DNA from 2 places in the Pseudovibrio sp. FO-BEG1 genome. Region 1 is predicted to be linked to the other one. Evidence: riboswitches for the same ligand, from Rfam matches in the RefSeq annotation. Region 1 holds a riboswitch; the other holds the start of a gene.
What was found. Region 1 has a riboswitch for S-adenosylmethionine ahead of PSE_RS07195 (hypothetical protein). Riboswitches for the same ligand answer to the same signal wherever they lie in the genome.

Region 1 (12,246 bases):
CTTTTATTGGCTGATACGCGCCGGCAATGACGCCCTCGTTGTAGCCATAGAGCAACCCACAGAGCACCGCGATACACGCCAGGAGGATAATCATGCGCAATCCTTTTCAAGAGTAACGCAGAGTATAGGTGATGGTCTCTAACCAACCGGAGGATTTGCAGCTCTGAATTGAATTGGTTTTAGAAAGGCCCCAATAACACTTCGCCACTTCACGGCAAGTTTGGGAGGCCAACAGGCAGATGACTGCTGCTGATCAGCGCCTGTTAGAAATCACAGTATTGCGCTTTGCGGTGTCTTTGCCTTCGATTAAGCTCAGTGATGCATGATCAGCGCAGGATATTTTGAAGCGCTCCCCTTTTTGCCAACCAGGACTTACCATGATTGTTCTTCAGGACTTCCCCGCCGACCGCTTTGATGAGTTTCAGATTATTTCCATCTCTGAATATGCGCAGGATCTGATGGCCAATCGCAAGATGGATGAGCAGGCTGCTCTAAAGAAAGCCAAGGAGAGTCTGGAGCAAGCTTTTCCAGCAGGCAAAAGCAATGAGCACAACAAGCTGCTGAGCATCCTCAACAAGACCAAAGGGCGTGAGGTTGAGGTTGGCTTTCTTTGGTACACGCTTCACGATGATGGCTCCGCGTTCATCATGGATTTTCTGGTGTACTCTGAACATCGCGGCAAAGGCTATGCCTCCAAGGCACTTCAGGTGCTGAAGACGATGTTTGAGGAACAGGGTCTTTCGCGGATCGGACTTCGTGTCGCCCCAGACAACCACGGCGCCATCCGCACTTATTACAAGGCGGGCTTTAACGTGACGGGATGGAACATGTCCTGCGAGCTGTAGTGCTCTCAAGACCTGACGTTTTGTTGATGTGACTTCATTTCCGTTGTGCTCTGGCGGCTGCTAGGGTTTTGGCAATTCCAATGCATGACCTGATTTAAGGATCTGAGATGATTGCACGCAAAGCTGCGAAAGCCCTTGCCGTTCTTCCTTTGCTTTATGCTGTGAGCCAGCCTGCCCACGCTGCGAAAACCGAAACTGCCATTTTTGCAGGCGGTTGCTTCTGGTGCATCGAGTCTGATTTCGACAAGATCGATGGCGTTCTTGAAACCACCTCTGGTTACACCGGTGGCCGTACCGAGAACCCGACCTACAAGCAGGTTTCAGCTGGTGGTACCGGCCATATTGAAGCGCTGGAAGTGAAGTTTGATCCGGCGAAGGTGTCTTACGAAGAGCTGCTGACTGCTTTCTGGCATTCTGTTGATCCAACAGACGCTGGTGGCCAGTTCTGCGATCGCGGTGAAAGCTATCAGACAACCATCTTTGCAACCTCCCCGGCTCAGCTGAAGAAAGCAAAGGCTTCCAAGAAGGCACTTGAGAAGTCCGGTGAAACGAACCGTCCGATTGTAACGCCTATCCGCACCGCGTCCACGTTCTACGACGCAGAGGACTATCATCAGAACTATTATGAAAAGAACCCGATCCGCTACAAGTACTACCGCTATCGCTGTGGTCGTGACCAGCGCGTGAAAGAGGTTTGGGGACCTAATGCCTACAAAGGTATCCCCGGAGAGCACTAAGGGCTTACGATAGAAGATGAGAAGACCAGAGGGATTCCTCTGGTCTTATTTGTTTTGGGCTACTTACCTTCGTAATACATGCGGTAGATGCCACCTGCGGAGTCATCTGAGATCAGCAGGGAGCCGTCGCCCAGTTCAACCACATCAACGGGGCGGCCCAGATAATCGCCACTGGCGTCGATCCAACCAGTTGCAACAATACTGGGTTCTCCAGCTTCTTCCTGCGCGTTGATTGGAACGAAGACCACGCGGGCGCCAATGGGCACGGAACGATCCCATGAGCCATGCTGCGCGATGAAGACGCCGCCTTTGTACTCATCAGGGAACATATCCCCCTGATAGAACGTCATACCAAGACTGGCTGCATGCGCATCCAGCTCGACTTCAGGATCGACCACACCGCTTGGTACTGGCTCATCGATGTAGTGCGGGGTTCTAACGGTTCCACCGCCATACCAAGGGAAGCCGTAGTTCTTGCCGGGTTCTGTGGCTTTGTTCAGCTCTTCAGGTGGAATGTCATCGCCCATGCCATCGACCTGATTGTCAGTGAACCAGAGGTTTCCGCTGTCTGGATGGAACTCCAGGCCTACGGAGTTTCTGATGCCAGTGGCGTAGACTTGGCGATCCATTCCATCGGTGGTGATGGAGATGATGCCACCGATGCCGAGACTGTCATAGAGCTTCAGCTTCATCTTGGGCGGTACGTTGTAGGGCTGTCCGAGAGAGATGTAGATGCGATCATCCGGTCCCCGATCGCAAACGCGGGCGGAGTGATTGTAGTTTTCTTCAGAAGGAGGAATAAGCATTCCCTGACCAACAAGCACCTTCACAGCAGGTTTGCCCTGTTTTTTGTTCTCCAAAGCATCTGGAAAGCTCAAAACGCGGTTTTGCTCGGCAAGGATCAGTGAGCCATCTTTGGTGAAGCAGACACCATTGGGGATGACAAAGGACTGATTTGGAGCAAACTGACGGACTTCAGCAGCTTTTTTGGTGTCTTCATCCTGCGTCACCACCCAGACTCGATCTGTGGTTGTGCCAACAAAAACAGTTTTACCATCTGGCGCGACTGCCATATGGCGCGCATCCGGTACAACGGCGTAAGGCTCTATGCGAAAGCCTGGAGGCATCACCACCACGCCAGTGTTGCGGGCTAGCGTTTTCTGGTCGTCGGTGTCCTGCTCGACATACTCGGTGGCGACACCATCAACAGTTTCGGTTTTTGTTGCTGCTAATGAAGTGGTTAGCAGCAAAGCATAAGCGCACCCTGACAGGACTCCATAGAGAACAGGTTTCGTGGTGCACATGGGTTTTCCTCCATAACGGCCTAGAAATTTGACTGAGAAAAGTTATCGCATTATTCGGAATGTTCTGCTGAGTGAGCTGTCACTATGCGCTCATTCAAAGTCTGAGGAGAATACTCAGATATGACGGGAATTCGGTTTATAGAACCACAAAAATTGAAGATATTCACTTAGCGGAAGTTGCGTTTTGTGGTGCTAGAATACGACATAACGTAAGTTTGAAAGTGTGGACAAAGAACAAAGGAAAGGTGCCCACTTGCATTTGCCTCATTTTCGTGCCAAATCCTACGCATCATCAAGAGAAGGGCTGGCGCCCTCGCCAACCTGCCTAACCGGGCAAGGTGGTCTCCGCCGAAAGGGATGTGGTTTCGAACTGAGGACGTCGTCTTCATCATTCGTAACAACCAAGCGGTAGTTTCAATGGATTTTGCGCCAGTCCTCCTCGGGAAACCGATGGAGGATTTAATGTTTGATCTTGCTAGTCAGCCTCAGTCTGCATGGCAATCGTATGTATCTGAATATGTGCCTCAATCCTTGAGGGAAGCCGTCGCTCATCTTGCCGACGAGTTTACCGCTGGCTATCTGCTCGACTGTTTAATCTTAGAAAAAGGGCTGCGCAGCCGTCTGCTTTCCAACTCAACGCGTCAGGCCAACACTCCCCTCACCACAGAAGAGCGTTCTGATCGTTTTGCGGTTCTGCTGCGTTTGTGGGCTGAAGGGTGCCATACGGTCGTTGACGAGCGTTTGTTCGCTGATACTGTGCGCCGCCGTCCTGACGAGCTGGAAGCGCTGCGCGAATACTTCAGACAAAACGCGCTTCGCTCGAAAAAGAAATTCCCGAGCTAAGCAAGCTGATCCATAATCAGTAGATGATATTCAAGCTGCGCGCGTGCCAAACCTGGCAGGAGGCGTTGCGAACGGATCTGCAAACATTGCCAGCCAGAGGCTCTGAGCTATGCGCTGTGCAGTCGCCAGCAGAAGAGGAGCGGCTTCCGGAGAGAAGATCGCATGGACCTCTTCTTCAAACAGATCCATCCATTCATGAAAGTTCTCGGTGGTCACGCCTGTGATTTTTGCGTGAGCGGGAACTGGTTTGCCTTTGTATGATCCGGTCTTCAGCAAAACGGAGGCCCAGAAATGCTTCATCTTATGCAGATGCGGCCCCCAGTCTTCGCCCATTTCTTTTAGGAAGATCGGCCCCAGCGTCTCGTGCTGGCGTACTCTGCCATAAAAGCTCTCAACCAACAGGTTGATCTGTGCTGGTGTAATGGAAGGATCAAGCGGTGTCCGTTCACGCGCTGACATAACGGGAATTTTGGATGACACAGCTTGTTTCCTCTTCCTGACCAGAGAGCTGATTAAACGTTGTTGTACTTTGCACGCTGCTCTTCAGAGATCTCGATTGGCTTACCGTTATCATCCACGGCAACAAAGGTGAACTGAGCATTTGTCACCTTTTCGCGGTAACCAAAACGATGCCGCAATGCCCAGGCTTCGATTGCCAGCGTAATTGAGGTTCTGCCAACACGGAGGACACGGGAGTAAACACACATCACATCGCCGACTTTTACAGGGCGAATAAACGTCATACTGTCGATCGCAACAGTCACAACGCGCTCCATGGCGCACTGGCTTGCTGCAATACCGGCCGCAATATCCATTTGAGAGACAACCCAACCGCCGAAGATATCGCCAGATGCATTGGTGTCTGCCGGCATCGCCATTGTGCGCGTGGTCAGCTCACCTACTGGCTGCTCTTCTTCGACAGCGTCTCTTGTATCATTCATAGTTTTAAAGCTCCGTCGATCCATCAGAGGAAATGCTATGCATGGCGAAGCTCAACTACTCAAGAAGGGATCATCGCCATATGGAAGCAATCAACAACCTGGGTCGCACATTTCATGGTATTGGCCCGAGCGGTTTCAGCAACACATTCTTCGACGGCATTCTCGAATAAATTCAACCAGCTGGCAATATCATCACCGCATACCTGCTTTGCAGAACCACGATACTTGCCAATCGGGCGACCGGAGTAGCTCTGGTCTTTCATGAGAGCGGAGCACCAGAAACGAACGGCCTGCGCTTCATAGTCTTCCCAGTCGCATTTCATGTTGCTCTGGTAGACGTTTGCCAGTGTATCATTCTGACGAAGTTTTTCTGAATGATTGGCGACCAGCGCACGGACCTGATCGTGTGTCAGGTCAGGGTGAACTGGAGTGCATTCGTCTAGTGGGCGAATGTCAAAGTGCTGATAAGTCATCTCGGTGTTTCAGGAGCCTTGCAGGGACAAAGCTCATGCCCTTGTTGTTACTTTGGGTCACTTTTACTCAAATACCGAGTTTAAAGCTCTGCGGCAGCTCGTAGCACCTCTGGCTTTTCGAGGCAGTAATATCCAGAGAGGCGACTGATGACGCCCTCACGTTTCCAGACGTTGAGCACACGGCTCACGTTCTCACGGGCACCACCAGCCATATTGGCGATCTCTGCCTGAGAGATCTTGTAGTGCACTAGGATCTTATTGCTGTCGACTTTTTTGCCAAAGGTTTCAGAGAGTTGCAGCAGGGTTTGAGCAACGCGACCATTAAGCGGAAGGAAGGAACGAGCGGCAAGAGCATCGTTGGACCGGCGCAAGCGAGTCGCCACAATCTGCAGCATGTGGCGATACACAGCGGGGTTCTCATCCGCATAACGATAAAATGCAGCTTTGGAGATAAATGCAAGCTGACTCGGCTTCAGAGCAGTCACTGTGGCCGAACGTTCACTGCCATCAAGCAAGGCAATTTCACCAACCAGAGAGCCCTGCCCCAAAACGGCCAGCAGCTGTTCACTGCCATCCAGCGAAACAACGGAGACCTTCATGCTGCCTTCGATGATTGCGTAACATCCATTGCCCGGATCGCCAGCCTTGAAGAGAACTGCGCTAGATTTCAATGACATAGGCTGGGCAATTTCAGAGAGACCATGTGCATGCTCCTCTGCCAAACCCGATAGTGAAAAGCTGTTTTGAAGGAGTTCTTTGAACTTTGTCATCTTGCCACAAGGTCCTGACGCGCCGTTGATTCAGTTTTTTAGTTTAAGCTGCATCAATATAATTGATGATTTTAATTAGGTCTATCATGCGGCCATTTTGTGACCGAAGTCACAGAGATATTCTTTAGTTTTAGGCAAATTAGGGGTGTTCATAAATACCCCAACGTTTATGGCAAATTCAAAAGGAACGATCTCTTCAACCGCAGGGAGAGATCGTTCTTAGAACAAGAAGATATCTTTTTCCATCAAAAGAAACGGAAATTCCTCACTAATCAGGAACTTGAGTTGGTTTTCACGAGACGAGCTCTGACGCATGTTTTTCTTTTTGACGGGTTGCGCCTGTTCTTCCGGATAAGACGGGCGACACAAGATCATCGCGGAATCCTGAGCTTCATTGATTCCATGCCAGAAGAAATCCCGAAGATCCGTATCTTCATCAGCCATCGGTAGATCTGGCCCGGAGAAAATCGTCTCCAACCCTGCTTTGGTTGCGCGCTTTGCAATGGCATTGCCAGTTCTGGAAACTCCGGCAGGCAACACAAGCGCTGGCTCGCGGCCTGTCATCATGCTGAGTACTGTGATCAGCGCAGAATGCACGGCAGGATGTTTTGCCAGATTGCCCTGAATGGCGACAAAGGCCGGCGGACGGGCATAGACTTCCTCGAACAAGTCTACCTGTGCCGCAATCTCAGCTGCGATTGCCTCTTCGGGCAGCATCTTCATGGGACTGCGGATTGCGTACCACCAGTTTGCCGGGAAGACATCTCCAAACACTGTGCGGCCAAAGTCAGTCAATGGCGCAGCGGGCTTTGTGAGGGTCACCGTGAGGCCAACCATGGTTTCGTGCTCGGCCCAGGCCACAACATCACGGAGCTGATAGAACTCTCTTGACCACATCTCTCCGGTAACAACGCAACCGACGGCAGAGAGGCGGCCCGCGATAATCAAATCGCAGATCGCTCGATCAACTCCGTAGCTTTGCCCAAATTCCAGACTCGTCAAGAGGATGCGCTTCATCGCGCGGATCTCCCAATCCAAAAGGTTCAGGAGTACATTTAACAAAGCCTGCAATTTTAACGCAACGGAATCTCAGCCCTCTCAGTTGGATTTCAGGGGTTCTTTGGCTCCTGATAACCGATAGATCCGTACATTTTCAATAGCTGTTTTTCCGAATAATCCCTTATTCTCTCGGGGGATGGTCTCCAGCAGCTCAACCTGATTGAAGTTGCTTTTCAGCTTTTGAGAGCGATCTCTTCTTTCCTCGGTGACATAGAGCATGTCACTATTTTCAGGATTTTGGAGATTATCGGGAATCATTGCATAGCGCATTCGCTCAGGAATTCCGTAGACCTTAAGACCTGAAGTCTTGAGCGCGTTCGACATTTGGCCAGTCAAACCATAGCTGGTGGTTGCAACCCAATCGATGTCATTGGCCTTTGCCAGCCGTGCAACTTCATCTCCGATTTGCTGCCACCCACGCATCTGATGGGTTGGATCTTTTCGGCCAAGAGATGTGTTCAGCGCTGTGAACGCATGCACATAGACCAAGCCAGCCAGGACAACGCCAAGCCCCACAGCGGTTGGCGCCAGAGCCTTGAACCAACGGCCGACATTCGCAGGCGGATAAGCTGCTACGATACCCGCAAACAGAGCCAATGTCGGGTACATTGGCGCAGGCCAGTTGCCTTGCACTCGCGAATGAAGGGAATGGAAGAACAGGTAGATCAGAAACGGCAGGACTGTCAGCACCAACAGACTGGCGGCATTGTCCTGCTTCAGCATCAGGCGGATAACGCGCCATGCTCCAACCATTGCAATGATGAAGACCAACGGATTGAGCAAGCCAGCAACCGCGCCAATAAACTCACCGATGTATTTGATTGAGTAGCCTTCAGGAACTGACCGACCAAACTGCTTTACGAAGGAGATCCACTCGTGCTGGGAATTCCAGTAGAGCACCGGAGAGAAAATCGCGATTGCCAGCGCACCACCAAGCCAAAGCTGCCACGACAGCAGATATCTACGGTTTTCAGGAACCCAGATCAGCCAGAGGATGATGCCTGCACCCAGAAACAGCACGGAATACTTGGAGAGGAGACCCAGGCCAGCGAAGATACCGACTAGGATCCACCAGTTAGCGTTCTTCGAGACTGACAGTTCCGCCATGCCCCAAAGAGCAAGGCCCCAGAAGAAGACCGAGGGCGCATCTGGAGTGGCGAGGAGAGAACCAACGCCGATTAAAAGGCTGGCATTGAAGAAGAGGACTGTCCAGCCAGCGACGTGTACATCGTACAAGATCTTGGCTGTGCGCCAGAGGACAAGAGAACCGATGGCCGCGGATAAGATGCTGATGAACCGCACGCCCAGAGCCGTATCACCAAACAGTGCCTGACCGAGCCAGATCCAATAAGCCACCATTGGCGGGTGATCGTAGTACCCCAAAGCCGGGTACAGTCCCCACAAGCGGTAATAGGCTTCGTCCTCAACCAGATCCACATTCATGCCGGTCACTAACCGTGCCAGAGACAGGACGGCGACAATCAGAATGAGGTTGGTTGGGCGCAACCAAAAGCTCAGGGGCTTTCCTGCGGTGTTATCCTGCATCTACGTGCATTCCTCTGAGAGCATCTGTTTTGGTCGTCAGCTTATGGAGAAGCAAAGAACAGACTTTGCTTCTCGCAGATGAGGTTAGCCTTTGCGCCATGTGAGCGCGTTGGAAACGATGTAGTTCCAGACCGCGCCCATGATGGCACCTGCGGCACCAGCAAACCACCAGATTGGCTTGTTCGTGTAGATGAGTTCTGCCACACCAACGTTTGCCAAAATACCAAAGCTACAAATCACATAGAATGTGAACAGACCTTTGACCCACGCAAACCCCTTCAAACGGCGGTCGCGATAAGTCAGACGGTTGTTGAGGAAGAAGTTTGAGCTCATCGCAACGAAGGTCGCTATCAGCTGTGCAACGCCGAATGGCAGACCGAAGAGAGCTAGCAGGATCTTCAGGGCGATGAGGTGAACGACGACACCGGTTCCGCCAACCATGGAGTACATGAGGAAGCGAACAGAGATCGTGTCATTGAAGAGTTTGGAGACCAGCAGACCGAGGTAATCCATTGTTACCAGCGTATCGAGCTTGCTCTCGCCGTGCTGGCGTTCGCGGAAGACGAATGGGAGTTCCTTCACTCGCAGAGCGCCTTTTCCGCTGGCAACGATATCCAACATGATCTTGAAGCCCTGAGACGACAGGCGCGGTGCCAGTTCTACAAACCGGTCCCGGCGCAGCATGAAGAAGCCACTCATCGGGTCTGACAGTTCCACTTTGAGGAACTTGCGCGCCAGATTGTTGGCAAGGTTGGAGCCCCATGCGCGAACAGAGGACAGACCGGTTCCGACATCCCCACCTTCCACATGGCGGGAGGCCACGCAAATATCGTAGTTTTGAGAACGGAGCGCTTCCAACATCTTTGGCAGAAGGCTTTCATCGTGCTGAAGATCAGCATCCATCACAGCCACATACTTTGAGCTGGAGGCCAGCATGCCTTCGATACACGCACCGGACAAACCGCGACGACCAATACGCTGGATGATGCGCACACGTGGGTCTTTTTGCGCAATGTCTGCGGTAACTTGTGAGGTTCCATCTGGAGAATTGTCATCAACAACAATAACTTCCCAAGCTACGCCAGCGAGCGCTTTATCCAGCAGCTCAACTACGATCGGGACGTTTTTGCTCTCGTTATAGGTTGGCAGTACAACGGTTAGCTCTGCCGGTCCGGTGACGCGGGCATCAGATTTGCTGATTTCAGTTTGTTCACTATTGGTGTTTGACACCATGATTTCTCCAGTGTGCAGACCTTCCTTCTCATACTTGAGAGAATGGCCCTTCCATTTTTTCGGGCGACCTTAGCCGCTCTTGACGCTATTGCAAGTATTGATTGGGAAATTTGCGCCGGATTGCGTCCCCTTCGCGCCTTGCCCTCCCCTGCTCAATGGGCTAGGAGACTGACAACAGCATACTTACCTTAGAGTGTTCTGAAGAACTTCTAGGGGTAGCTTTTGCAACCACCTAATTATTTCATGGATGAGACGGCCTCATGGCAAAAAAGAAAAGTGCCAAGCTCAAAGCTCGTTTGCCGCGCGGATTTGTAGATCGCGGTCCAGCAGAACTGCTGGCAATGGAGCAGATGATCTCTGTTATCAAACAGACCTATGAGCTTTATGGCTTTGAGCCCGTGGAAACTCCAATGTTCGAGTACACTGATGCTCTCGGCAAGTTCTTGCCAGATCAGGATCGTCCGAACGCTGGTGTGTTTTCGCTACAAGATGATGACGAGCAATGGATGAGCCTGCGGTATGATCTGACCGCGCCCCTCGCCCGTCATGTGGCGGAAAATTTTGAAAGCCTGCCAAAGCCTTATCGCAGCTACCGTGCTGGATACGTATTCCGCAATGAGAAGCCTGGACCTGGCCGTTTCCGCCAGTTCATGCAGTTTGATGCTGACACGATTGGTGCGCCTTCTGTTTCTGCAGACGCTGAAATCTGCATGATGGCTTCTGACACCATGGAGCGTCTCGGCATCTCTCGCGGTGACTATGTGATCCGCGTGAACAACCGCAAGGTTCTGGACGGTGTGATGGAAGTTATCGGCCTTGCCGGTGATGAACATGCAGATACTCGTCTGACTGTTCTGCGCGCTGTCGACAAACTTGACCGCCTTGGTGTTGAAGGTGTGAAAGCGCTGCTTGGTGAAGGCCGCAAGGATGATTCCGGCGACTTTACGAAGGGTGCTGGCCTTGGTGACGCTGAAGCAGAAAAGGTGTTGGCCTTTGTGGAAGCTGGTGGAGAAACCACCGACCAGACCATCGAGAACCTTCGCAGTTTGATCGCAGACAGCAAAACCGGTGCTGAAGGCGTTGAAGAGCTGGCGACCATGGGCAAGCTGTTTGATGCAGCTGGCTACACCGATGGCCGTGTTCTAATCGACCCTTCTGTCGTACGTGGTCTTGAGTACTACACCGGCCCAGTTTACGAAGCCGAACTCACCTTTGAAGTGAAGGACGAGAAAGGTCGTCCTGTGCGCTTTGGTTCCGTGGGCGGTGGTGGCCGTTATGATGGTCTCGTTTCCCGCTTCATGAGCCAGCCTGTGCCTTCTACCGGCTTCTCTGTTGGTGTTTCCCGCCTGATGGCTGCGCTGACTACTCTTGGCAAGCTTGGTCAGGATGAGATTGCAGGCCCTGTGGTTGTGTGTGTGATGGACAAGGACATTGATTCCATTGCGCATTATCAGGCCATGGTTCAGGACCTGCGCACAGCGGGCATCCGTGCTGAGATGTACCAGGGCAACCCAAAACAGTTTGGTAAGCAGTTGCAGTACGCTGATAAGCGCAACTCACCTTGTGCCATCATTCAGGGCTCTCAGGAGCGTGAAGAAGGCGAAGTACAGATCAAAGATCTCATTGAAGGCAAACGCCTTTCTGCTGAGATTGAAGATAACAAAACCTGGCGCGAGAGCCGTCCTGCACAGTTTGCTGTGAAACGGGATGAGCTTGTTGCAGAAGTGAAGAAGCTTCTGGCTGCTCAGGAAGAAGATCGCAAAAACCAAAGCGAGAACTAATATGACATTGGGGGATAACCGCAGCATGGCTTTGAGCCAGCTTTTTCGGGATGCCGGTTATGAAGAGGCTACCCCGCCAATCTTGCAGCCAGCCGATATTTTTTTGGATCTGGCTGGTGAAGATCTTAGGCGGCGCCTTTTCCTGACCACAGGAGAAGACGGACAAGAGCTTTGCTTGCGTCCTGATTTTACCATTCCGATTGCCCGACATTATCTGGAAACAGGTGAAGCGGGTCGTACTGCGGCATTCTCCTATGTTGGACAAGTTTTCCGACATCGACCTGGACAATTGGGCGAAACCATGCAGGCCGGTGTTGAATCCATTGGCCGTACGGACCAAGAGCAAGCAGACGCTGATATGCTGGCGCTTGCTCTTGAAGCATCTTCCAGCCTTGGCTTGTCCTCCCCCCGCATTCGCGTAGGCGATGAGGGCTTGTTTACGGCTGTTCTGCAAGCCCTTGAGATTCCAAAGGTCTGGCAGCGTCGTTTGCGCGATGTGTTTGGTGAGCGTGATCGCCTTGATCAGGTTATCAACCGCATGGGTGGCTCTGAAGCGAAACCGGACGCCAAGCTGGGCTTCCTTGCAGCTCTTGAAGGGCGTGATCCTGAAGCTGCTGTGGCCGTGGTTGAAGACGTGCTGTCACTTGCGGGCATTTCTGCTGTTGGCGGGCGTACAGCTCATGAGATTGCTGAACGCTTCATGGAGCAGGCTGCG
Region 2 (12,246 bases), 1.4 Mb from region 1:
ACATTAAACTTTTGCTCCCACCAAGGAGATGCACAAATTTTCCGCTTACAAAAAAATAATTCTTCTATACGAGTAGCAATCTCATTTTTAGCCACTCCTGTTATTTCAGAATTATTGTATCTACTTTGAACAGCACCCAACAAAACATCAACAAGCTGAAGCAACACAACCTCTTTTGAGCGCAATGATTGTACGTTTGCGATCTCAGATTCTTTATTTGCATTGACCAAACAAGTCCTCAAATCCACTAATCGCCGATTAGATTTATTGGTTTTCAAGTCACAAAAGATTGAATATTTTTCTCTGCGCAGTATCCAATGATGTATCAATTGATAGTAAAATTTATAAAACCCAAGCTCATCATCGCCATCATGAAATAGTTCTGCGTCAACCTTTGAGCTATCAATTACTATACAACGAAATCTAATATTACTATTATAGGAATGAAATAGATTTACTAGCTCAAAATAAAAATCTCTGTTTGCTGGAGATATTTTTCTCCATTTCATTTCACCCCAAACACTATATTTTTTTCTTAAACCCGTTACATCTAATTTTATTCTTTCACGATGATCTGAAGCTACCCAAAGCCCTCCAATCAGCAAAAACCGAAATTGCGATTTTTGCGATTGCAGTAGATCAGGCATAGTTTCATCACAGTAAATTTCGTAGCTCATTCAATTTTGCCTGCAAAAACTGCATCATTTTATGCAGTAAGTTTACTTAAATTCTGTCATTACACTAAAATATTATCAGCCTCCTTCAAGCAAGAAAAGATTGCTTGATGCATACCCACTGTGAATGCAGTGCTTAAAGTCAGAATAGAAGGGACAGATTTCAAAGTCTAACTAATAGTCGACTTTAAAATGCCTATCTTTACGCCATCATACACCCGCCATCAGCGTAATCAGCACCACCACCAGCATGAAGATTGTAGGATAAAACGTCAGCGCAAAACCCGTTCCACGCCATGGAGCGCCTTTTTCGTAACTGGCTAAAAACAAAACGCGCCCCAATGCAAAGAGCAATGCAGCCAGAAGCGGTACGGACATAGTAGAGCCCGGCATGATGGCCACCCAGGCTATATAGACAAACCCAGCTAAAACGGCTTGCTCCAGCGTGTTTTGAAGGATGCTCTGCAGCATCTTGGCTTCTTCACTGCCATGGGTCAGCCCACCACCATCGATATCGTCAGCATGATAAAACCGACGCATTGCCAGACGGCCTATAGAGACCATCAGCAACAAGGCTGGCGAGAGGATTGAGACGGCAGCGACCCAAAGCCGCTCAGAGGCATTCCAATCCACGGCAAAGCCAAATGGATTAAGAAGCGCACCGAACAACAGAACGATTGCAGTCACCAAAGCACCAACAATCATCCGCTGAAACACACCCCGCTGTTTTTCTGCAAAGTCCAATACAACCTCCACTCAGAGAACATAATAGGAACAAACCCACAACTATCTGCTGCTAGTTGCTTGCGGCAAGGCGTTTGCTCTCCTAGCCTACGCACATCAGACGAAGCAGGAGAAGCTGATGACTATGGAAGCGCAGTTAGTTTTAAAAGTTGATAACGTCGCTGCGCGCCGCTTGTTTCTGAGCAAACACGCCCTTCTGGAAACGCCGACAGGCTCCTCAAAAGGCAGTGATCTCCTCAACCTCATTCACCGGATCGGCTTCGTGCAGGTGGACAGCATCAACACGGTTGAACGTGCCCACCACATGATCCTCTGGTCACGTCGTCAGAGTTATCGCCCCAAGCATCTGAAGAAACTCCTTGAGACCGACAGAAGCCTCTTTGAACACTGGACACACGATGCTTCAATCATTCCCACCGAGTTCTTCCCTTATTGGAACTACCGCTTCCAGAAGAGTGCAGAGAGCCTCCAGTCACGCTGGAAGGTCTGGCGCGGTGCGGAGTATCAGGAAAAGCTCAACCTTATCCTGCGCCATATTGAGAAAAACGGTCCCGCTGGCACCTCAGATGTCGGCAAGGATGAAAAACGCAGTAAAGGCGGTTGGTGGGAGTGGAACCCATCTAAGACAGCCCTTGAGTACCTCTGGCGTACCGGACAGACCTCTGTTTCTCGCCGCGAAAACTTCCAGAAACTCTATGACCTTACCGAGCGCGTTATTCCTTCTCAGCATCGCGCCTCCAAACCGTCAAAAGCTGAAACCATCGAGTGGGCCTGCAACTCTGCAATCGACCGCCTCGGATTCGCAACGCCCAGCGAAATCGCCGCCTATTGGGACAAGCTCGACCTTGCCGACGTGAAAGCATGGTGCGAGCACGCCCGGCAACGGGGTGAGCTGATCTCCGTTGAAATTGAAGCAGCCAATGATGGCAAACCCAAACTCTGTCTGGCGCGCCCACAAATCGAAGATGAGCTTGCATCGCTCGATGCCCCTTCACAACGCGTACGCATCCTCAGCCCATTTGATCCGGCCCTGAGAGATCGCAAACGCGCTGAGTTCCTCTTTAACTTCAATTACCGCATTGAAATCTTCGTTCCGGAACCAAAGAGACAATACGGCTATTATGTCTTCCCGGTGATGGAGGGGGACAAACTGATTGGCCGGATCGATATGAAACGCGAGAAAGCTTCCAATGCACTTGCAGTAAAGCGCTTCTGGCCTGAAGCCGGCATGCGTATGGGCAAAGGCCGCCAGCAGCGGCTGCAGGCAGAGCTGGAACGCTGCGCCCTGTTTGCAGGCTGCTCAGACCTTCAATATCTCAAAGCTTGGCAAGGATAGCCCGTTGGATGGCAGGGCTATCAGAAACACCAGCAAGCCCTAATACTGCTGTCAGGTTTCGCTTCTTCGTCAGCTTCATGAGAGCAAATGAGCCAACTCTCTCGAACTTTACTGCGTGTTCTGTTCTGCCTGTTGGCAATGCCCACTTCCGCTAGCATGGCTCAATCTCTTTCTGATCTGGACGACCGCTTCACCTTCAATCCGCAAGGCAAGTACCAGCCACGCCTCATCGGCCTGTTTGAGACAGACCGGAACAACACCTCTGGTGCTGCTGAAGTCATCACCCCCGTTTTTCAGGACAGTCAGGGCATGGCCTTCGCTGATGTCCGCGTGGGCAACTCATCTGAAGCAGTTTATCTCCTGAGTGCTGGTGGTGGCCTACGCCACTTCGTAAGCCCCAATCTGATCGGCAGTACCTACATCTTCATGAACTACAAGGAAGATTACAAACGCGGCCCGGAATCTGCGATCACCACAGGCATAGAGTTTCTCGCTCACGGCTATGAAGCCCGCTTTAACGCCCAGTTCCCAACAAGCAAGGTTCGCATTCTGGAACCAAAGCCCGGGAGCACAGAACAACGAGAGAGTGTTCCACTTCTCAATCTCTCCGGAGAAATCGGCTACGACCTGCCCGGAACCGAGGACTTAGGCTTTGGCTTACGCATCTACGCAGGTGGCTTTTACAGGACGGCCAACAACGTGGAAGAGATCAGCGGAGCACAAGGGCGCTTTGAAATCTCCCGGGCTGGCTGGTTCGGAGTACCCGGCCTGAAAACCACCTTTGTTGGGCAAATCCGATATCACAGCGACATCAACTATCCCCTTGGCGTCTTTCAACTCCGCGTCGGCCTGCCTCTGGTAAAGTACTGGAACGGGATCGCAGTCGATAACTACAACACCTTAAGCCCCATTGAACGCCGCATGACGGAGCGAGTACGCCGCCCCCTCACCATTCACAATCTCACGCGTCCTATTCCCTAGAACCCTGCTGAAAATGAAGGCACTAGAGTTCAAACCACTCGAAGCGTTACCCCTCCCGGTTTCAGGGCATCACAGACACCCAGCATTAGTGTTAATCTTTTCGGATAGGATACCGCTTCCAGCTCATCCGGGGACAACCACATGAGGACTATTCCACTCACGCTCATTCCATTCCTGCTGTACAACGCAGTGGCTTTTCGGTGGTTTGAAGATCTGGAGCCAGTGCTCGACCAAGGCTACAATGTTACGCCGTGGGCGGCTGTCCTCATCAACATCCCACTCCCATCAGGCCTTGTGGTTCCGCTGGACGTAGCAACCGTCCTGCTCGCAGCTTCTCTCATTCTGCTTTTCATCGAGATCATCAAGGCCACCCGCACCAGCACGCTCTCTCTGGTCGATCATAGCTTATCTCTGCTCATCCTTGTGGCCTATCTCATTGAGTTCCTCTCCGTTCAGGAAGCCGCCACCCCACTCTTCCTCCTGCTCATGACCATCACGTTTCTGGATGTCATTGCAGGCTTCATCATCACCTTGTCCGGTGCACGAAGAGACGTGGTCGTCGCCTCAGGCAACAGTTAGTCTTCAAGCTCCAGACGGAATACCGAAGAGAACCACCAGAGCGCACAACAAACCTGTTGCACCTGTAAACCAGAACATCCCTACCCGGTTTCGCATCCCTTTCAGTTGCCAAAGCGCTGTCAGAGCCACACAGCATTGAAGCATATAGAACAACGCAAAGGCTCTGGAAGACAGAGTGATGATATGCAGAATATCAGTACTCCAGATGAGGGTAACAGATACGAAGGTGATAAACGGATAGGCATGTCTTATCTTCACCCGCCTGTTGGTTACATCCTCCAGCAATCCAGCTGAGCCAATGGAATCCGCAACAGAAGCTCCAAACTGGCTGGCAACCGCTCCCAGTGTCAGCAGCAACGGCAACACAATCGCCACATGCCCCACCAACGTGATGATGCCAGAAACACTCTCATCATTCTTCAGCAGCGGAAACAGCACAGTCAGCAGCGCAAAGAAGCAGAGGTAAATCACGGCGGAGTACAGCTGCGCATTCCTCATCGTTTCAGCACGCATCTTGGGTGAGTACTCATCACCGATGAACTTCGAGGTCTCAAACCCTTGCACCACAATCAGCAGCCCCAGCATAATCTGAATCTTCTCCAGCCCAACAGACTTCAGACCATCCTTCACTTCCCATTCTCCACTGAAAGCAAGCTCACCATTGTAAAACAGCAGCCCCACCAGCAGACCGAAGATCACCGTCAGGTTCAGAGAAACCGCATATTTCTCCACCCGCTCCACCAGATGCAAACCACCGGAGAAGCCCACCAGCCCGATGAAGACCGTCAGCACAGTCCCGATCCAGTTGGCTATCTCCCGATGTTCATACCCAAAGCCCTTGAGCAGAAAGTTCCCAAGCAGCACAAGGTAGTAGGCAATCGAGATGAAATAGGCGAACGCCAGAGTTAGCTGTGAAAGCTTCTCCAGAGACGTGGTCAGTCGAATACGCCCTTCCTGTTGCTGCTGCTCCACAATCTGCTCGGTATACAGAATGTTGAACCGGATCACCGCTCCCACGCAGTACGCCGCCAGAATAAGCCCGCTGATGCCGATAATCGCCCAGTGTCCAATCTCCTTGGCGATAATCGGCACAGAGACCAAAAAACCACTCCCGATAATCGAAGCCAGCGGTGTGACGGTTGCCTGCCATTTCTCCGAGACCCGAACGCGATACGAGAACAGCACCAGCATTCCAAGCAGCATGACAACAAACACGACAACGGAGTTGAGCATGGTTCTCTCGCAGGCAGAGGCACAGCACCCAAACACCAAAAGCAAAAAAGGGCACCAGTTCAGGCGCCCTTTCTAAGTTCAGAAGCAAAATTTGCTCTTAAGCGGTCTGTTAGCCCTTTAAGCTTTCCAGCGCACGAGCAACATCTTCCAGCAGATCATCTGGATCTTCCAGACCAACAGAAAGACGAAGCGTCTTGTCTGTAATGCCCAGCTCCAGGCGCGCATCTTCCGCTACACTCTGGTGCGTTGTGGTTGCCGGATGGGTAATCAGGCTCTTCGCATCACCCAGGTTGTTGGAAAGGCTGACAATATCCAGCGCGTTGGAGAACTTGAACGCAGCCTCCTTACCGCCTGCCAGATCAAACGCCAGCATGGTGGACCCACCACGCATCTGCTTCGCCACAATATCTGCCTGCGGGTGATCCGCACGGCCCGGATAGATCAGACGAGACACCGCGGAATGATCCGCAAGGAACTCCGCCAGTTTACCGGCTGTCGCAGTCTGACGCTCCACGCGCAGAGACAGCGTCTCCAGACCTTTCAGCAAAACCCATGCATTGAACGGGCTCATTGCAGGACCGGTATGCTTGAACGGGTCATGGAATTCTTCCACGATCCACTTCTCATCAGAAAGCACGATACCACCCAGACATCGTCCTTGGCCATCAATGTGCTTGGTCGCAGAATAGATCACCACATCCGCGCCCAACTCCAATGGGCTCTGCCAGATAGCAGTCGCGAACACGTTGTCTACAATAAGCCGTCCACCCGCTTCGTGAACAATATCCGCCACAGCTGGAATATCGATCACTTCAAGCGTCGGGTTGGTTGGGCTCTCAAGAAACGCTGCTGTCGTGTTTGGACGAACCGCAGCTTTCCATTGCTCAATGTCGGTGCCATCAATCAGTGTGGATTCTACACCGTAGCGAGGCAGCAGCTTTTCGATGATGTAGCGGCAGGAGCCAAACAGCGCCTTTGGTGCAATCACGTGATCGCCAGCTTTCACGCAGGCCATGATCGCAGAATTAACAGCCGCCATACCGGAAGCAGTGCCGCGAGCAGCCTCAGCGCCTTCCAGCTCGCACATTCGCTGCTCGAACATTCCAACAGTCGGGTTTGCATACCGGGAATAGATATAGCCCGGATTTTCGCCAAGAAAGCGTGCTTCTGCCGCTTCTGAGCTGTCGTAAACATACCCTTGTGTAAGGAAGATAGCTTCGGATGTTTCACCAAAGCTGGAGCGCGTTGTGCCTCCATGAACAAGCCGAGTTGCTGGCTTCCAGTTCTTTGCGTCTGTCATCGCTCATTCCTGCCCGAAGAGATATTGCTCTACCCCTTCATTAAAAAACCCCGGCGCGGGCCGAGGTCTATACAAGAACCCGACCCTTTAGCTACTTGTTTAACGTGGTTGCAAGCCGGTCGACCAAATCACCACGGAATAGGCAGCGGTTTTACCGCGAAAATTCCATAGGGTCAATCAATCAGCTCTGGTTGCAGACTTGGCGTAGGATCAAACTTACGTTAATCAGTGTCAGAACGATTTGAGTACGAGTGGGGCGGGACCAACAATGACAGGCATTCTTCCGGCAAAAGCGATTGAAGCTATGTTTGCCAACAATGCAATTAAAGCAGACAGAGCGCCTGACGGGGACCAGATTCAGCCAGCAAGCCTCGACCTGCGATTGGGCGCAAAAGCATGGCGTGTCCGTGCCTCCTTCCTGCCCGGCCCGGATGCCAGGGTTGAAGAGAAGCTGGACAAGCTGATCCTGCACGAAATCGACCTCAGCAAAAGCGCCGTGCTAGAAACCAACTGCGTTTACATCGTCCAGCTTCAGGAAGCTCTCAACCTGCCAGACGACCTGTCGGCTACAGCAAACCCAAAGAGTTCCACGGGCCGCATCGACGTCTTCACACGTGTCATCACCGATCAAGGCAAAGCCTTCGACCGCGTTGAGGCAGGATACAACGGCCCGCTCTACGCAGAGATTTCGCCAAAGACCTTCCCGGTTCTGGTCCGCGAAGGCTCCCGGTTGTGCCAGATCCGCTTCCGCAATGGCGGTGGCTTCATTCCGGATGAGCACCTGCTGCACATCCACAAGGAGCACACCCTTGTCTCCGGCGGCAATGATGAGCACGCCATCAGCAACGGCGTTCAGGTCTCCATCGACCTGAAAGGCAACGGCAAAGACAGCCTCATCGGCTACCGCGCCAAACGCCACACCGGCGTGATCGATGTCGACCGCAAGGACGCACAGGACCCGGCAGACTTCTGGGAGCCAATCTACAATCGCGGTGACGCAACGCTGATCCTTGATCCAAACGAGTTCTACATCCTCGTCTCGCAGGAAGCTGTTCACGTCCCGCCAAACTACGCTGCGGAGATGGTGCCGTTTGATCCACTCGTCGGCGAGTTCCGCGTCCACTACGCAGGCTTCTTCGATCCCGGCTTTGGTCACTCCACCGTAGGCGGCACCGGCTCTCGCGCCGTTCTGGAAGTCCGCTCCCACGACGTGCCTTTCATCGTCGAACATGGCCAGACCGTTGGCCGTCTCGTCTATGAACACATGCAGGAAGTGCCGGAAACCCTCTATGGTGAAGGCATCGGCTCCAACTATCAGGGCCAAGCTCTCAAGCTCTCCAAGCACTTCAGAGCCACACAGACGGAAGAGGCATAAGATCCATGCCTCTCTTCACCGTAGAGCGCGAGTTTTATGCAGAGCTGGAGGAGAAGAAGTCTCGCTTCCTCGCCTTTCTGCTTCCGCATGCTGACTTTGCTGAGCGCCTCGCGCAGCTACGGGATGAGCACAAAAAAGCCAATCACCACGTCACCGCCTTCCGCCGCATGCTTCCCGAAGGCCGCATTGATGAAGGCGGCAAAGACGATGGCGAACCTGCCGGTACCTCCGGCATGCCGACGCTGAAAACTCTCATCGGCGCAGATCTGGTAGATGTAGGCGTCATCATCGTGCGCTACTTCGGCGGTACCAAGTTGGGCACCGGCGGTCTGGCACGGGCCTACTCCGGCGCCGCAAACCTCGCCATTCAGGAAGCTGAACTTGTGCCATGGCTGCGCACCAAAACCCGCTCAGTCTCCGCAAGCTTTGCCAGCAGTGCCGAACTGGAACGCCAGGTCATTCTGCTACAGCTGGAAATCCTCGAACGCACTTTCACAGAAGACGGTGTGACCCTTCTGGTGAGCGGACCTGAAGATCAGGTCGATCAACTATAACCCACTGCTGTTATAAAGCTTTCAGCCCTCCTCACCCGTTTATCTGCAGCCAGATAATTAAAATCCTAATAAAAACTTAAACGTTGGCACGCGCCTTGCGATGTGAATGTCAGGAAACGGCATTCGTCTCATTTTGAGACAGTCGGGGGAGTAAAGTCATGCGTGTCACCCGCACTGGAAAAGCGATTAACACTGGAACAGACGCTGATCGTCGCTATCGCGACATCGGTTCCCGCCGTCACGCCAAAATCACCGAGCAGCGGGCAGAAAGCGTCTCAAGACGAAACACCTACGGCAAAGCAGGCAAAGAGCTGCAAACCGCCGAAGATGTTACCAGCACACACACGCCCCACGATAACGACGCACAGTTCTACGATCTGCCAAAGCGCATCAACGTCTTCCGCTGCAACTCCGCGTTCCTCGCCCACCTCATCGGTATCAAGGAAAACGCCGCCCACCTGCGCGAACGCCGCCGCGTAGAACCCCAAGAAGGCGCCATCAGCTACACCACCACCGAAAAAGCCCCCCGCCTCATCGGCGAAGGCCGCATCATCGAATACAACGCGTAAGCTGACACCTCTTCACAAACACCAACAGCACCACATGACATCCCATGCAGTGGTGGAGCTAGAGTTCCCGTTAGTCGGGATGAGCAAGGCGGCAGACAATACCTGCGCTGTTTGTTAGTAATGAGTCTTCGGCATTGGCTACACGCCTTGCCCGGGCTTTCTTGGGATGAACAACGTCGCCTCTTTTGCCTATAAGGCACGATAGCCGGTTTCCCGGAAAGATGGTGGCTTATCCAGTCAGGTTTCCCTGCCCAAACAGTTCCTCCGTCTTTGACAGACACATCAGTAAAAGCAGGTTGTCCCTGCAGGTACATCAGCGTCCGTCACCGCGTGATACCCTATATTCCTGGGCCCTTCCCCTCAAACCATGCGGCCACGTTTGAAGTTCGGTTCACCGGACCACCGAAAGCTGCGTTACCTCTTCCGATAGCCCCGCCCAGCCTACGACACACTGACGGTCGCTCCGCCAGTAGCCCGTTACGTAGGCATACGATTAGTATGGGCATGGTTTCGAGAGAGGGGGATAAGTTTTTTTGCAACCCGGAACTTGCCCCACGGTGTCATCCCGGCCCCCGAGCCGGGACCCATACCCTCTTGCCTTGCTAGTTCACTAAGGCCTCAGCCAATCACTGATACCAGGGGTATGGGTCCCGGGTCTACGCTACGCTCCGCCCGGGATGACACCACAGGGTGCCATTACTGCCTACCCCCAATCAAACACCAGCGCTTAATAGCCCAGTGCACAGCCGTCTTTGCGGGGATCCGAGCCACCAATCAGACCGCCGCCGTTAGCGCGGTCGAACATGATAGCCTGACCGCCGCCGATTGGAGAAGCTACAATAGCCACCTCATGACCCAGCGCTTTCAGGGCTTCGACAGTTTCTGTCGGAACACTGGTTTCTGCCTGCAATGACAGGGACTTCTCGTCGATGAACATACGCGGACAATCAATCGCTTCCTGCATGTTCATACCGTAGTCCAGATGGTTGGAAAGCACGTGCACATGACCGCATGGCTGATAGCCGCCCCCCATCACACCAAAGCTCATGTAAGGCAGTCCATCTTTTAGCGCCATGGCCGGAATGATGGTGTGCATTGGCCGCTTGCCGCCAGCAATCTGGTTAGGATGGTCCGCTTCCAACGTGAAACACGCCCCACGGTTTTGAAGCAGCACGCCAGACTTTGGCGCAGCAATGCCAGAACCAAACCCGTGATAGATGGAGTTGATGAAGGAAACGGCCAGACCATTCTCATCAACCACACTCAGATAAACCGTATCGGACTTTGGCGAGAGCACGTCTTCTGGCTGACGAGGCAAGACAGCATCCGTGCGGATGAGTTTTGCCAAACCATCAATGTAATCAGGATCAAGGAAGGCCTGCGGATCATGCTCCATGAACTCCGGATCAGCCAGAAAACGATCCCGGCCTGAGTAAGCAAGCTTGGCAATCTCCATCTGAAGGTGGAAGCGCTCTGGCCCCATAGGGTCCAGATCAGCCCAGTCAAACCGCTTCATCAACTCCAGCATAACAAGCGCGATGATACCCTGGCCGTTCGGCGGCAACTCAGCAACCGTCACACCACGGTAGTCCGTTGTCACCGGCGTCAGATCAACAGCTTCATGCGCAACAAGGTCTTCAGCTGTCAGATATCCGCCCTTGGACTGGACAACCGCTGCAATCTCTTCAGCAATCGTCCCATGATAGAACGCATCGGCACCACCTTTGGCAACAGCTTCCAGCGTTTCTGCCAGCTGCGGATTCCGCATCACCTCACCAGCAACAGGGGCACGGCCATCCTTCAGGAACAGCTCCGTCGCACCCTCATCACGCTTGAGAAAATCAACCGCCTCTTTCCAGTCAAAGGCTGCACGTGGGCTGACGGCATATCCATCACGTGCATAGCCAATGGCCCGCTGAAGCACTTGCTCAAAGGAAAACTTGCCATGATCCTTGAGCATCTTCTCCCAGCCACGCAGAGCGCCAGGGACGGTGATGGCATGGACAGAATGTGGCTCAATATCCAGCAGACCATCCGCTATCAGTTTGTCAGCGCTTACGTTTTTAGGAGCACGTCCGGAAGAGTTCATGCCCGACAGCGTTCCATCCGGCTGCGCGACAATGGCAAAGCAATCTCCGCCAATACCCGTCATATGCGGCTCAGCCACCGCATAAACAGCCATCGCAGCAACCGCCGCATCAGCAGCGGTACCGCCCTCCCTTAAAATTTCGAGTGCTGCATTGGTAGCCAATGGATGGGATGTCGCTGCCATTGCATGCGGAGCATAAACAGCAGAGCGACCTGGAGCATGAAAATCTCTAAACACGAAAAATCCCTCTTTGTATTTTGGCAGAGTATTTCCGCTCCTCCAACGAAGAATACCCCGCATCATCATCCTCTGCTAAAACAGGGTGATTCAGCAAAAACTATCAGGAAATACTTATGACGCAATTCAATCTTGAGCATGCCCGCACAATCATCTCCGCAGCGCAGACAAAAGGAAGTGAGCTTGGCCTCAAACCTCTCACCGTCGCTGTACTGGATGCTGGCGGCCATCTGGTTGCTCTCGAACGTCAGGATGGTTCATCCATTTTGCGTCCACAAATCGCAATGGGCAAAGCCTACGGTGCAGTTGCCGTTGGTGCAGGGTCCCGTTGGCTCAACGAAAACGCCCAGAGCCGCCCTCACTTTGTGCAGGCCCTCAACGGCGTAGCAGGTGGCGGCATTGTGCCAGTCCCGGGCGGCGTGCTGGTGCGCAATGCTGAAGGTGACATCCTCGGCGCAGTTGGCATCACTGGAGACACCTCCGAGAATGACGAAGCATCAGCCATTGCAGGCATCGAAGCAGCAGGCTTCACCGCCGACGCAGGCTGACACAACATTACCGCAGTTGCTGGATTA

Region 2: linked by a shared signal. The riboswitch ahead of PSE_RS00795 (O-succinylhomoserine sulfhydrylase) and the one ahead of PSE_RS07195 (hypothetical protein) in region 1 are both predicted to bind S-adenosylmethionine.

The regions. Positions count from the first base shown of each region.
Region 1 covers NC_016642.1:1,561,638-1,573,883, reverse strand. Annotated here, with positions in the region: gene PSE_RS07215 (sugar porter family MFS transporter) at 1-94, opposite strand, end outside; gene PSE_RS07210 (N-acetyltransferase) at 378-845, shown strand; gene msrA (peptide-methionine (S)-S-oxide reductase MsrA) at 953-1,582, shown strand; gene PSE_RS07200 (sorbosone dehydrogenase family protein) at 1,642-2,886, opposite strand; SAM-I-IV-variant riboswitch at 3,171-3,301, shown strand; gene PSE_RS07195 (hypothetical protein) at 3,349-3,729, shown strand; gene PSE_RS07190 (group III truncated hemoglobin) at 3,760-4,209, opposite strand; gene PSE_RS07185 (acyl-CoA thioesterase) at 4,242-4,670, opposite strand; gene PSE_RS07180 (group III truncated hemoglobin) at 4,730-5,143, opposite strand; gene PSE_RS07175 (Crp/Fnr family transcriptional regulator) at 5,224-5,913, opposite strand; gene PSE_RS07170 (ChbG/HpnK family deacetylase) at 6,133-6,930, opposite strand; gene PSE_RS07165 (glycosyltransferase family 39 protein) at 7,012-8,517, opposite strand; gene PSE_RS07160 (glycosyltransferase family 2 protein) at 8,602-9,750, opposite strand; gene hisS (histidine--tRNA ligase) at 10,011-11,531, shown strand; gene PSE_RS07150 (ATP phosphoribosyltransferase regulatory subunit) at 11,533-12,246, shown strand, end outside.
Region 2 covers NC_016642.1:157,646-169,891, forward strand. Annotated here, with positions in the region: gene PSE_RS00765 (DUF3800 domain-containing protein) at 1-677, opposite strand, end outside; gene PSE_RS00770 (MAPEG family protein) at 885-1,418, opposite strand; gene PSE_RS00775 (winged helix-turn-helix domain-containing protein) at 1,543-2,754, shown strand; gene PSE_RS00780 (hypothetical protein) at 2,842-3,735, shown strand; gene PSE_RS00785 (hypothetical protein) at 3,877-4,314, shown strand; gene PSE_RS00790 (hypothetical protein) at 4,318-5,547, opposite strand; gene PSE_RS00795 (O-succinylhomoserine sulfhydrylase) at 5,657-6,847, opposite strand; SAM riboswitch at 6,915-6,992, opposite strand; gene PSE_RS00800 (2'-deoxycytidine 5'-triphosphate deaminase) at 7,116-8,222, shown strand; gene PSE_RS00805 (YigZ family protein) at 8,228-8,776, shown strand; gene PSE_RS00810 (hypothetical protein) at 8,935-9,345, shown strand; gene ggt (gamma-glutamyltransferase) at 10,073-11,740, opposite strand; gene PSE_RS00820 (heme-binding protein) at 11,788-12,219, shown strand.